2 linked regions of the Acuticoccus sp. I52.16.1 genome follow. The protein of the gene in region 2 interacts with the protein of the main gene of each other region in a pairwise test. Links are inferred from orthologs where the notes say so. Each region holds a gene or a part of one and is shown on either strand. Other genes may lie near its edges.

What was found. The genes of interacting proteins can lie anywhere in the genome.
Region 1: the proteins of MRB58_RS19110 (region 2) and MRB58_RS13435 interact in binary tests that used the Escherichia coli proteins (3 or more experiments, as listed by UniProt). The link is inferred for Acuticoccus sp. I52.16.1 from one-to-one orthologs.

The regions. Positions count from the first base shown.
Region 1 is NZ_CP094828.1:2,966,854-2,971,545, reverse strand. The notes cover bases 927-3,889. They hold MRB58_RS13435 (primosomal protein N'), read left to right. Parts: upstream 927-1,323; coding sequence 1,324-3,456; downstream 3,457-3,889. Other genes in these bases: MRB58_RS13430 (2-hydroxyacid dehydrogenase), read right to left, coding at 3,519-3,889; fsa (fructose-6-phosphate aldolase), read right to left, coding at 927-1,270. Also shown: more of fsa, read right to left, coding at 614-926; more of MRB58_RS13430, read right to left, coding at 3,890-4,460; MRB58_RS13425 (fumarylacetoacetate hydrolase family protein), read right to left, coding at 4,457-4,692.
Region 2 is NZ_CP094828.1:4,225,283-4,230,640, forward strand. What follows is about bases 2,666-5,358. They hold MRB58_RS19110 (single-stranded DNA-binding protein), read left to right. Parts: upstream 2,666-3,584; coding sequence 3,585-4,133; downstream 4,134-5,358. Other genes in these bases: MRB58_RS19105 (hypothetical protein), read left to right, coding at 2,666-3,426; MRB58_RS19115 (hypothetical protein), read left to right, coding at 4,130-4,945; gyrA (DNA gyrase subunit A), read left to right, coding at 5,131-5,358. In the rest of the region: excinuclease ABC subunit UvrA, read right to left, coding at 1-2,160; more of MRB58_RS19105, read left to right, coding at 2,353-2,665. UniProt on the Escherichia coli protein: Plays an important role in DNA replication, recombination and repair. Binds to ssDNA and to an array of partner proteins to recruit them to their sites of action during DNA metabolism. Acts as a sliding platform that migrates on DNA via reptation.

The DNA.
Region 1 (4,692 bases), 1.3 Mb from region 2 along the record:
AGTCGCTCGCCCGCCCCGAACGCGAGTGCCCCAGCCTTCCCCCCGCGCCACCGCCGCCCACCGCGACGTCGGCATTCGATCACGACGATCGACGCGCACGGTTCGACGTTCGTCTGAACCGTCGAACAGAACGTCGGCGCGCCGCAGATCACGCCGCCTCGAGACGGGACCGCTGTCGTCCACCGATTTGACGGTCGGATGGGAGCAGCTCGCGAGCGCGGACACTTCAACCACGCGTCTTCGGCGCATGAAGACGGGGCGCAGACGCACGGGGTTCGTCGAACACCCCGTGGATCGCCGGCCCGAGGGGCGGCAGACCGCGCCGACCAATCCCGACTCTCGCCGCAGAACTCGGCACGAGGCAGCGACACGCTGCCGCAGAAGCGACCGATGGCCGACACCGTTGCGGACGTGACGCCGCTCGCCTGCCGCGCGGCAGCGTTCAGGGCGGAGGCCCCCCGCCACGTTGTAGCCTCGGAGCCGAGCCCCCAACGCATCGGCGACTTCGGTCGCCGTATTCCGCCGCATCGACGGCTCGGCGAGGTGGCGCCCCGCGCCATCGGCGCCGGCGGGATGGCCGCGCCGCCGCGGCCTCCTCCTCACGTCGGCGGCGTCAGAGGATCGACTGGCCGGTCGCCTTCCAGTCGGCCAGGAACTGCTCCAGGCCCTTGTCCGTCAGCGGGTGATGGATCAGCTTCGACAGGATCGCCGGCGGGATCGTCGCCACGTCCGCCCCCGCGATCGCCGCCTGCTGCACATGGTTCGTGGTCCGGATCGAGGCGGCCAGGATCTCCGTCGAGAGGTCCTCGTAATTGTCGTAGATGGCGCGGATCTCCTCGATCAACTTCATCCCGTCGAGGCCCATGTCGTCCAGCCGGCCGATGAATGGGGAGATGAACGTCGCCCCCGCCTTCGCCGCCAGCAGCGCCTGCGCCGAGGAGAAGCACAGCGTCACGTTGACCATGTGACCGTCCGCGGTCAGCGCGCGGCACGCCTTCAACCCGTCCCACGTCAGCGGCAGCTTGATCGCCACGTTGGGCGCAATTTCGGCCAGCTTGCGCCCCTCGGCGATCATCTGATCCTTCTCGATCGCCGTCACCTCGGCGCTCACCGGCCCGTCGACCATGTGGCAGATCTCGCCGATCACCTCGGCCATCGGCCGTCCGGCCTTCTTGATCAGCGAGGGGTTGGTCGTCACGCCGTCCAGCATGCCGGTCTCGGCGAGGGTCTTGATCTCGCTCACGTCGGCCGTGTCGACAAAGAATTGCATCTGCGCCTCTCCCAGTGCACTTGTGTCGCCTCTCCTACAGGATCGCGCCCGCAATGACAGCCGCGCGTCTCTCCGTGCTGCTCCCCCACCGCCTCGGTCTGTTGACCTATGTTGCAACCACGCCCGTGTCGCCGGGCGACGTGGTAGCCGTGCCGCTCGGCGCACGCACGGTAGTGGGCGTGGTGTGGGACGACCCGCCGGACGAGGCGCTGGACGCCGCGCGCCTCAAGCCGATCCGTGGCCTCGCCAGCCACATCCGCCTGCCGCGGGAGCTGCGCGCCTTCGTCGACTTCCTCGCCCGTTACACGATGAGCGAGCGCGGCGCGGTGCTCAAGATGGTGCTGCGGGGCGGCGAGGGTCTCGTCGACCCGCCGCCGCGCACCGCGCTCGCCCTCACCGGCACCCAGCCGGAACGCTGGACCCCCGCCCGCACCGCGGTGCGCGAGGCGCTCGCCGCCGGCCCCCTCGCCCGCCGCGACCTGACGGCGGCCTCCGGCGTCTCGCCCGCGGTCATCACCGGGCTCCTCAAGGCGGGCGTCCTAAACGAGGTCGCGATCGACGAGCCGCCCCGCCCGCAACCGACGCCCACGCCGACCGACCTCTCGCCCGATCAGGCGGAGGCCGCCCGCGCGTTGCGGCGGACGGGCTTTCACGTCTCGCTCCTGGAGGGCGTCACCGGCTCGGGCAAGACGGAGGTCTATTTCGAGGCGATCGCGGCGGCGCTGGACGCCGGACGTCAGGCTCTCGTCCTGATGCCGGAGATCGCGTTGACGCCGATGGTCACCGCCCGCCTCCTCCGCCGCTTCGGGGAGACACCGGAAGAGTGGCACTCCGAGCGCACCCCCGCCGCCCGCGTGGCGCTCTGGCGCGCGGCGGCACGGGGCGAGGCGCGCATTGTCGTCGGCGCTCGCTCGGCGCTCTTCCTGCCGTTCGCCGACCTCGGCGTCATCGTGGTCGACGAAGAGCACGACGCCAGCTTCAAGCAGGAGGACGGCGTCATCTACAACGCGCGCGACATGGCGGTGGTGCGGGCGCGGGCGGCGGATATTCCGGTGGTGCTCGCCTCGGCGACGCCCTCGGTCGAGAGCCGCATCAACGCCGACACCGGACGCTACCACCGGGTCGTCCTTCCCTCGCGCCACAGCGGCACCGCGCTGCCGACGATCCGCGCCGTGGACCTGCGCCGCAACGCTCCGCCGCGGGGCGAGTGGCTGTCGCCGCCGGTGCGCCGCGCCGTGACCGAGGCGCTAGAGGCCGGCGAGCAGGCGCTCCTCTTCCTCAACCGCCGCGGCTATGCACCGCTCACCGTGTGCCGGCGCTGCGGTCACCGCTTCCATTGCCCCAACTGCGCCGCCTCGCTGGTGGACCACCGCTTCCGCGCGCAACTGATGTGCCATCACTGCGGCCACGAGGAGCCGCGGCCGCGCGCCTGCCCGAGCTGCGAGGCGAGCGACAGCCTGGTCCCCTGCGGCCCGGGAGTCGAGCGCGTCGAGGAGGAGGCGCGGATGCTGTGGCCGCAGGCGCGCTGCGAGGTGCTGTCGTCCGACCTCGGCGGCGGCCCGCGCGCGCTCGCCGAGGCGCTGGACCGCGTCGAGCGGGGCGAGCGGGACATCATCGTCGGCACGCAGCTGGTGGCGAAGGGCTTCACCTTCCCGCGGCTGCAGTTCGTCGCCGTGGTGGATGCCGACCTCGGCCTCGAGAACGGCGACCCGCGCGCCGCCGAGCGCACCTTCCAGATGTTGACCCAGGTGACGGGCCGCGCCGGGCGCGTCCACGCCGGCGGCCGTGCCCTGCTGCAAACCCACGCGCCCGACCATCCAGTGATCCGGGCGATGGTCTCGGGCGACGGTGAGGCGTTCTACCAGGAGGAGACCGAGGCGCGGCGCGACGGCGGCTTGCCCCCCTTCCAGCGCCTCGCCTCGGTGATCGTCTCGGCGCCGGACCGGGCGGAGGCGCACGCCCACGCCGTGGCCCTCGCCCGCACCGCGCCGATGGACGGGGTGGAGGTGCTCGGCCCGGCGGAGGCGCCGTTGGCGGTGCTGCGCGGGCGCCACCGCTTTCGCCTGCTGGTGCGCGCCCCACGGTCCACGCCGCTCCAGACGATCATGGCGACGTGGTTGGCGCAGGTCCCGGTCGAGGGCGCGATCCGCCGCGCCGTCGACATCGACCCGCAGTCGTTCCTCTAGACTGGATACCGACGCGGCGAGAGCGGCGAGGACGGGCCCCGCCGCCCGATGCATAGCGCCGCTCAGGTGAGCGGGGTCAGCACCGGCTTGCCGTCGAACCAGGCCTTCAGGTTGCGGGTGACGAGGTCGCCCATCATCCAGCGCGTCTTCTCGGTGGCCGAGCCCTGGTGGGGCGACAGGACCACGTTGTCGAGTTCGCGCAGGCCCGCGGGGACACCCGGTTCCTTCTCGAACACGTCGAGCGCGGCACCGGCGATGCGCTTGGCCTTCAGCGCCTCGATCAGGGCCGCCTCGTCCGCCGTCGCGCCACGGCCGACGTTGACGAAGTAGCCCTCTGGCCCCAGCGCGTCGAAGATCTCGGCATCGAACATCTTCGCCGTCGCCGCACCGCCCGGCATCACGTTGACCAGCCAGTCGACGTCGCGCGCCATCTGCTTCAGGTCACTGTAGTGCGGGTAGGGGACGAAATCCTGCTTGGTGCGGCCGAAATAGACCACCTGCATCTTGAACGCCTGCGCGCGCAGGGCGATCTCCTTGCCGACGCGGCCGAGGCCGGCGATGCCGACGGTCTTGCCCGTCAGCTCCGCGGTCAGCCCGAAGGGGCCGTTCGTCTCCCACTTGTTCTCGCGGGTGTACCGGTCGGCCTGCGGCAACTGGCGGGCCATCGCGATCATCAGGCCCAGCGTGATCTCCGCCATCGCGTCGTTGAGGACGTTGGGCGTGTACGTGACCTTGATGCCGCGCGCCTTGCAGTACTCGATGTCGAGCCCGTCGTAGCCGACGCCGAAGGACGAGATCATCTCGAGCTTCGGCAGCGCGTCGAGCACGGCGATGTCGACGCCGTGGCCGCCGTTGGCGATCGCGCCGCGGACCGTCGGCCCGACCTTCGCGAGCAGCGCCGCCTTGTCGGGCGCGTCGTGCAGGGTGTGCACGATGAAGCCGTCACGCAGCGCCTCGTGGACCGAGGGCTGCATCGGCGAGAGGATGAGGATATCCGGCTTCACGCCGCGACCACCGTCTGCTTCTGCTCGCCGAGACCGGCGATGCCGAGGGTCATCACGTCGCCCGGCTTCAGCCACTGCGGCGGCTTCATGCCCATCGCGACGCCCGGAGGGGTGCCGGTCGAGATGATGTCGCCCGGCTTCAGCGTCATGAAGCGGGACAGGTAGGAGATGACGTGCGGGACGTTGAAGATCAGCGTGTTGGTGTTGCCGGTCTGACGGCGCTCCCCGTTCA
Region 2 (5,358 bases):
CGTATAGGTCGCCGGGTTGGATCGCGGCGTGCGGCCGATCGGCGACTGGTCGATGTCGATGATCTTGTCGAGCTGTTCCAGCCCGGTGATCGTTTCGTGCGGCGCCGGCACCTCGCGGCTCTTGTTGAGCTTGCGGCTCACGGCGCGGTACAGCGTCTCGATCACCAGCGTCGACTTGCCCGAGCCCGAGACACCCGTGACCGCCGTGAAGAGGCCGAGCGGGAACTCGGCAGTGACGCCTCGGAGGTTGTTGCCGGACGCGTTCACGACCTTGATCGCCTTGCCCTTCTTGCGCGCGCGGCGTTTGTCGGGCAGCGGGATCTCCAGCGCGCCCGACAGGTATTTGCCCGTCAGCGAATTGGGGTTGGCGATGATTTCCTCGGGCGTGCCCTCCGCCGTGATCTCGCCGCCGTGCACGCCCGCGCCGGGGCCGATGTCGAGCACGTAGTCCGCCGCCAGGATCGCGTCCTCGTCGTGCTCGACCACGATGACGGTGTTGCCGAGGTCCCTGAGCCGCTTGAGCGTGTCGATCAGGCGGGCGTTGTCGCGCTGGTGGAGGCCGATGGACGGCTCGTCCAGCACATAGAGCACGCCCGTCAGCCCGGAGCCGATCTGGCTGGCGAGGCGGATGCGCTGGCTCTCGCCGCCCGACAGGGTGCGGCTGCCGCGCGAGAGCTGCAGGTAGTCGAGGCCGACGTCCACCAGGAAGCGCAGCCGCTCCTGGATCTCCTTCAGGATGGCACGCGCGATCTCGTTCTGCTGCGCGGTCAGCTTCTCGGGCAGGGCGTCGAACCAGGGGGCCGCGTCGCGGATCGCCAGCGCCGAGACCTCGCCGATGTGCTCGCCCGCCACCTTCACCGCCAGCGCCTCGGGCTTCAGCCGGTAGCCGTTGCAGGCCGGGCAGGGGGCGTCGGACTGGTAGCGCGCCAGCTCCTCGCGCACCCAGGCCGAGTCCGTCTCGTTCCAGCGCCGCTCGATGTTGGTGATGACGCCTTCGAACGTTTTCGAAGTCGTGTAGCTGCGCAGGCCGTCGTCGTAGGTGAACTTGATCTTCTCGCGCTTCGATCCGTAGAGGATCACGTCGCGCACCTTCTCCGGCAGGTCCTGCCAGGGGGTGGTCATGTCGGCGTCGTAGTGGGCGGTGAGCGCCTGCAGGGTCTGCGTGTAGTAGGGGCTGGTGTTGCCGGTGCGCGCCCAAGGCAGGATCGCCCCGCCCGCCAGCGTCATCGCCGGGTCCGGCACCACCAGGTCCGCCTCGAACGAGAGCGTCGTGCCGAGGCCGTCGCAGGTGGGGCACGCGCCCGTCGGCGCATTGAACGAGAAGAGGCGCGGCTCGATCTCGGCGATGGTGAACCCCGAGACCGGGCAGGCGAACTTTTCCGAGAACACCATGCGGCGCGGTGCGGCGCCGTCCATCTCGTCGGCGAATTCGGCGACCGCGATGCCTTCGGCGAGGCCGAGCGCGGTCTCCAGGCTGTCGGCGAGGCGGGTCGCGAGGTCGGGCCGCGTGGAGACGCGGTCGACCACGACGTCGATGTCGTGCTTGAACTTCTTGTCGAGCGTCGGCGCGTCCTCGATCTCGTAGAAGGTGCCGTCGACCTTGACGCGCTGGAAGCCCTTCTTCTGCAACTCCGCCAGTTCCTTGCGGTACTCGCCCTTGCGGCCGCGCACGATGGGCGCCAGCAGGTAGAGCCGTGTCTTCTCCGGCAGCGCCAGGATGCGGTCGACCATCTGGCTGATCGTCTGCGCTTCGATCGGCAGGCCCGTCGCCGGCGAGTAGGGGATGCCGATGCGCGCCCACAGGAGGCGCATGTAGTCGTTGATCTCGGTGACGGTGCCGACCGTCGAGCGGGGGTTCTTCGACGTCGTCTTCTGTTCGATGGAGATGGCGGGCGAGAGGCCGTCGATCTGGTCGACGTCCGGCTTCTGCATCATCTCCAGGAACTGCCGCGCGTAGGCCGACAGGCTCTCCACGTAGCGTCGCTGGCCCTCGGCGTAGATCGTGTCGAACGCCAGGGAGGACTTGCCCGAGCCCGAGAGGCCGGTGAACACCACCAGCGTGTCGCGCGGCAGGGAGACGTCGACGCCCTTGAGGTTGTGCTCCCGCGCGCCCTTGACGACGAGCTTGCGTTCGGCAGCGACGCGCGCGCGGTTGGCCATGCCTTCGACTCCGGGGAAATCGTCTGAGCCCAAAAGTGGAACATCGACGAGTTGTGGTCAATGCCGCACATAGCGTCGGCAGCATTGTTCTGCAAATCCACAGCCACATGGGGACAGTTGACCGCGCCCCGGACCCTGGCGCACACGAGCCTGGCGCAAACCGGCGCGACGCGATCCGACCCGAGGCACCCCGTGGACGTCCTGACCCTGCACATCGGCCACATGAAGACCGGTACGACGTCCCTTCAGGCGACCTTCCGCGACAATGCCGCAGTGCTGGCGCGGCATGGCCTTTATTATTACGCGAGGACGCGCACCAACCATGCGCTGGTCCGGCCGTTCTCCGGACGCACCAAGGCGCGCGGCGAGTCGAAGTTCTTGAAGGAGTTTCGGCAGGAGGCGGCGGCGGCGGGCGGGCTGCCGGCCGGGCTCATCAGCTCCGAAACCCTCCAGCGCCTCGGGCCGGAGGAGATCGCCGGCTGCGTCCAGACCATGCGCACCATCGCGCCGCGAGTGCGGGTGCTCGTCTACGTGCGCGAGCCGGTGGCGCTGGCGATCAGCGCCGCGCACCAGGGCGTACGCTCCGGCCGCGCGCTGGCCGACATCGAGGCGACCCCGCGCGTTCTCAACCTCACCCAGATCATCACCCGGTGGCGCGATGCGGTCGGGCCGGAGAACATGATCGTGCGGCCGTTCGACCGCGCACAGATGGCCGGCGGTGACGTCATCGACGATGTGCTCGAGGTGCTGGGTTGCGGCACGGCGGCGCCGGAGCTGGAGCGGCGGTCGGTCAACGAGGGGCTGTCGGTCCTCGGGATCCACATGCTGGAGCGCGCCATCGCCCGCATGCCCGGCGGCAAGATGCCCTACGACCAGCAGCGCGCCTTCAACTTCGTGCGCGGCCCCCGCTACGTGCTGCCCGCGGCCGCGCTCGACAAGGTGCGCAAGCGCGCCGCCCCGCACGTCGCCTTCCTGCGGGAGGAGTACGGGATCGAACTGCCGCCGTCGGAGGAAATGCCGAGCGCGCCGCTCGCCCTGTCCGAGGCGGAGATCGCCTCCCTCGCCGAGGTGTTCCACGAGATCAACGCCTTCGCCTACCGGATGGATCGCTCGGCGCTCGGCCGCGTTCTGGGCACGACGATGCCCTACTCGAACCGCTATACCGAGGCGCCGCACCCGTTGCGCGCCAAGCTGGAGAAGCTGGGCCTTCTCGACGAGCTCGCACGCGAGGTCGAAGGGCCCGACGACGAAGGCGACAGCGACTGATCTCGGCCGTCGTGCGGCACGTTCGCGGGGAGGGGTCCCACCCGCGCGCAACGAATTTACGGGGACCGCAGCGCCGTGCCCTGTGGACAGCGCGACGCGGCGCTTTGCGCGGCGTCCCGGTGCGTTAGGGTGCGCGCCCGAAGAGTGGAGGAACGGGCATGGCTGGGAGCGTCAACAAGGTGATCCTGATCGGCAATCTGGGGGCCGATCCGGAGATCCGCCGGACCCAGGACGGCCGGCCGATCGCCAACATGCGGATCGCCACCAGCGAGACCTGGCGCGATCGCAATTCCGGCGAGCGCCGCGAGCGGACCGAGTGGCACCGCGTCGTGTGCTTCCAGGAAGGCCTCTGCCGCGTCATCGAGCAGTATGTGAAGAAGGGCTCGAAGGTCTACATCGAGGGTCAGCTCCAGACCCGTGAGTGGGAAGACCAGCAGGGCCAGAAGCGCTACTCCACCGAGGTCGTGCTGCAGGGCTTCAACTCCGTGCTGCAAATGCTCGACGGTCGCACCGGCGGCGGCGGCGGCGGCGACTATGGCGGCAGCGGCGGCGACTTCGGCGGCGGCGGCGGTGGTGGTGGCGGTGGCTACGGCGGCGGTGGCAGCGGCGGCGACCGCTACTCCGATCGCGGCGGCAGCGGCGGTGGTGGCGGCGGCGGCGGGCGCCCGGCCTCGCCCGAACCGTTCGACGACGACATCCCCTTTTGATCGAGGTTCTCGCCTCGGTCTGCGCGGCCGGTTCGCCGCGACGTCCCAACGAGGACGGCTGCGGCACCGCCGGCGCCTATGCCTGGGTCATCGACGGGGCGACCGGCCTCGGCGACGAGCCGCTGCTCGATGCGCCGAGCGATGCCGCCTGGCTCACCGCCACGCTGCATGAGGCGCTGCTCGACGGCGCCGAGACGATCGACACGCCGGGCGAGCTGCTGCGGGCGGCCGCCCACACCGCGGCCGCCCGGTTCACCGCCGAGCGCCGCCGCGCGCCCAGGGAGCGCTACGAGGTGCCCACCGCCGCCGTCGTCCTCGCCCGCTTCGGCGAGATCGTCGAGGTGGTGGAGCTGGGCGACTGCGGCATCTGGATCGAGGCGGACGGGATGCTGACCCGGTTCGGCGGCCTCGACCGGATGAGCACCTGGGAGAGCGACAGCGCGCGCCGCCTGATGAGCGGCGGCAAGGGCCGCACGCCGGAGGTGACGGCCTACCTCAGGACCGTGCGCAACACCGCCAACACCCAGGACGGATACCCAGTCTTCGCTCCCGACGAGGGGTGCATGCGGTGGGCGCGGCAGCACGTCGTCGGCGCGCGCGAGGGCCGGGCGCTCCTGGTGTCGGACGGCTTCGAAGCCGCCATCGACGATTACGCGCTCTACGACGGCGCCGCGCTCATGGCCGCCGCGGGTGACCTCGAGGCGGTGCTCGCCGAGGTCCGCGCCGTAGAGAACGACGATCCGGACCTCACCCGCTTTCCCCGCTTCAAACGCTCCGACGATGCCACCGCGATGCTGGTGCACTTCGGCTGAGGCACAAGCTGGCCGCGAACCGGTCGATCCGGCCCGGCGGCGGGGGCAGAGCGGGGCGGGGACCCGGCGCGGCGACGGGCCCCTCGACGCTCGCATACGAGTTCAGTGTGGAACAGCTGCCCGATGGTGGCAATCGGTGGCTGAATCGCCTATTTCAGTAGGGAATTCCCCGCAGGAGAGCGTGAGTGAGTGACGACACGATAGACGGTGGCGCGAACGGCCCCACGGACCCGGTTGCGCCGGCGTCGTCGGGCGATGGTGACGGCATCTCGGGCGTGTCGATCACGGCGGAGATGGAGAAGTCGTTCCTCGGCTACGCCATGTCCGTCATCGTCAGCCGCGCCCTGCCGGATGTTCGCGACGGCCTCAAGCCCGTGCACCGGCGCATCCTTTACGGGATGCACGAGGGCAAT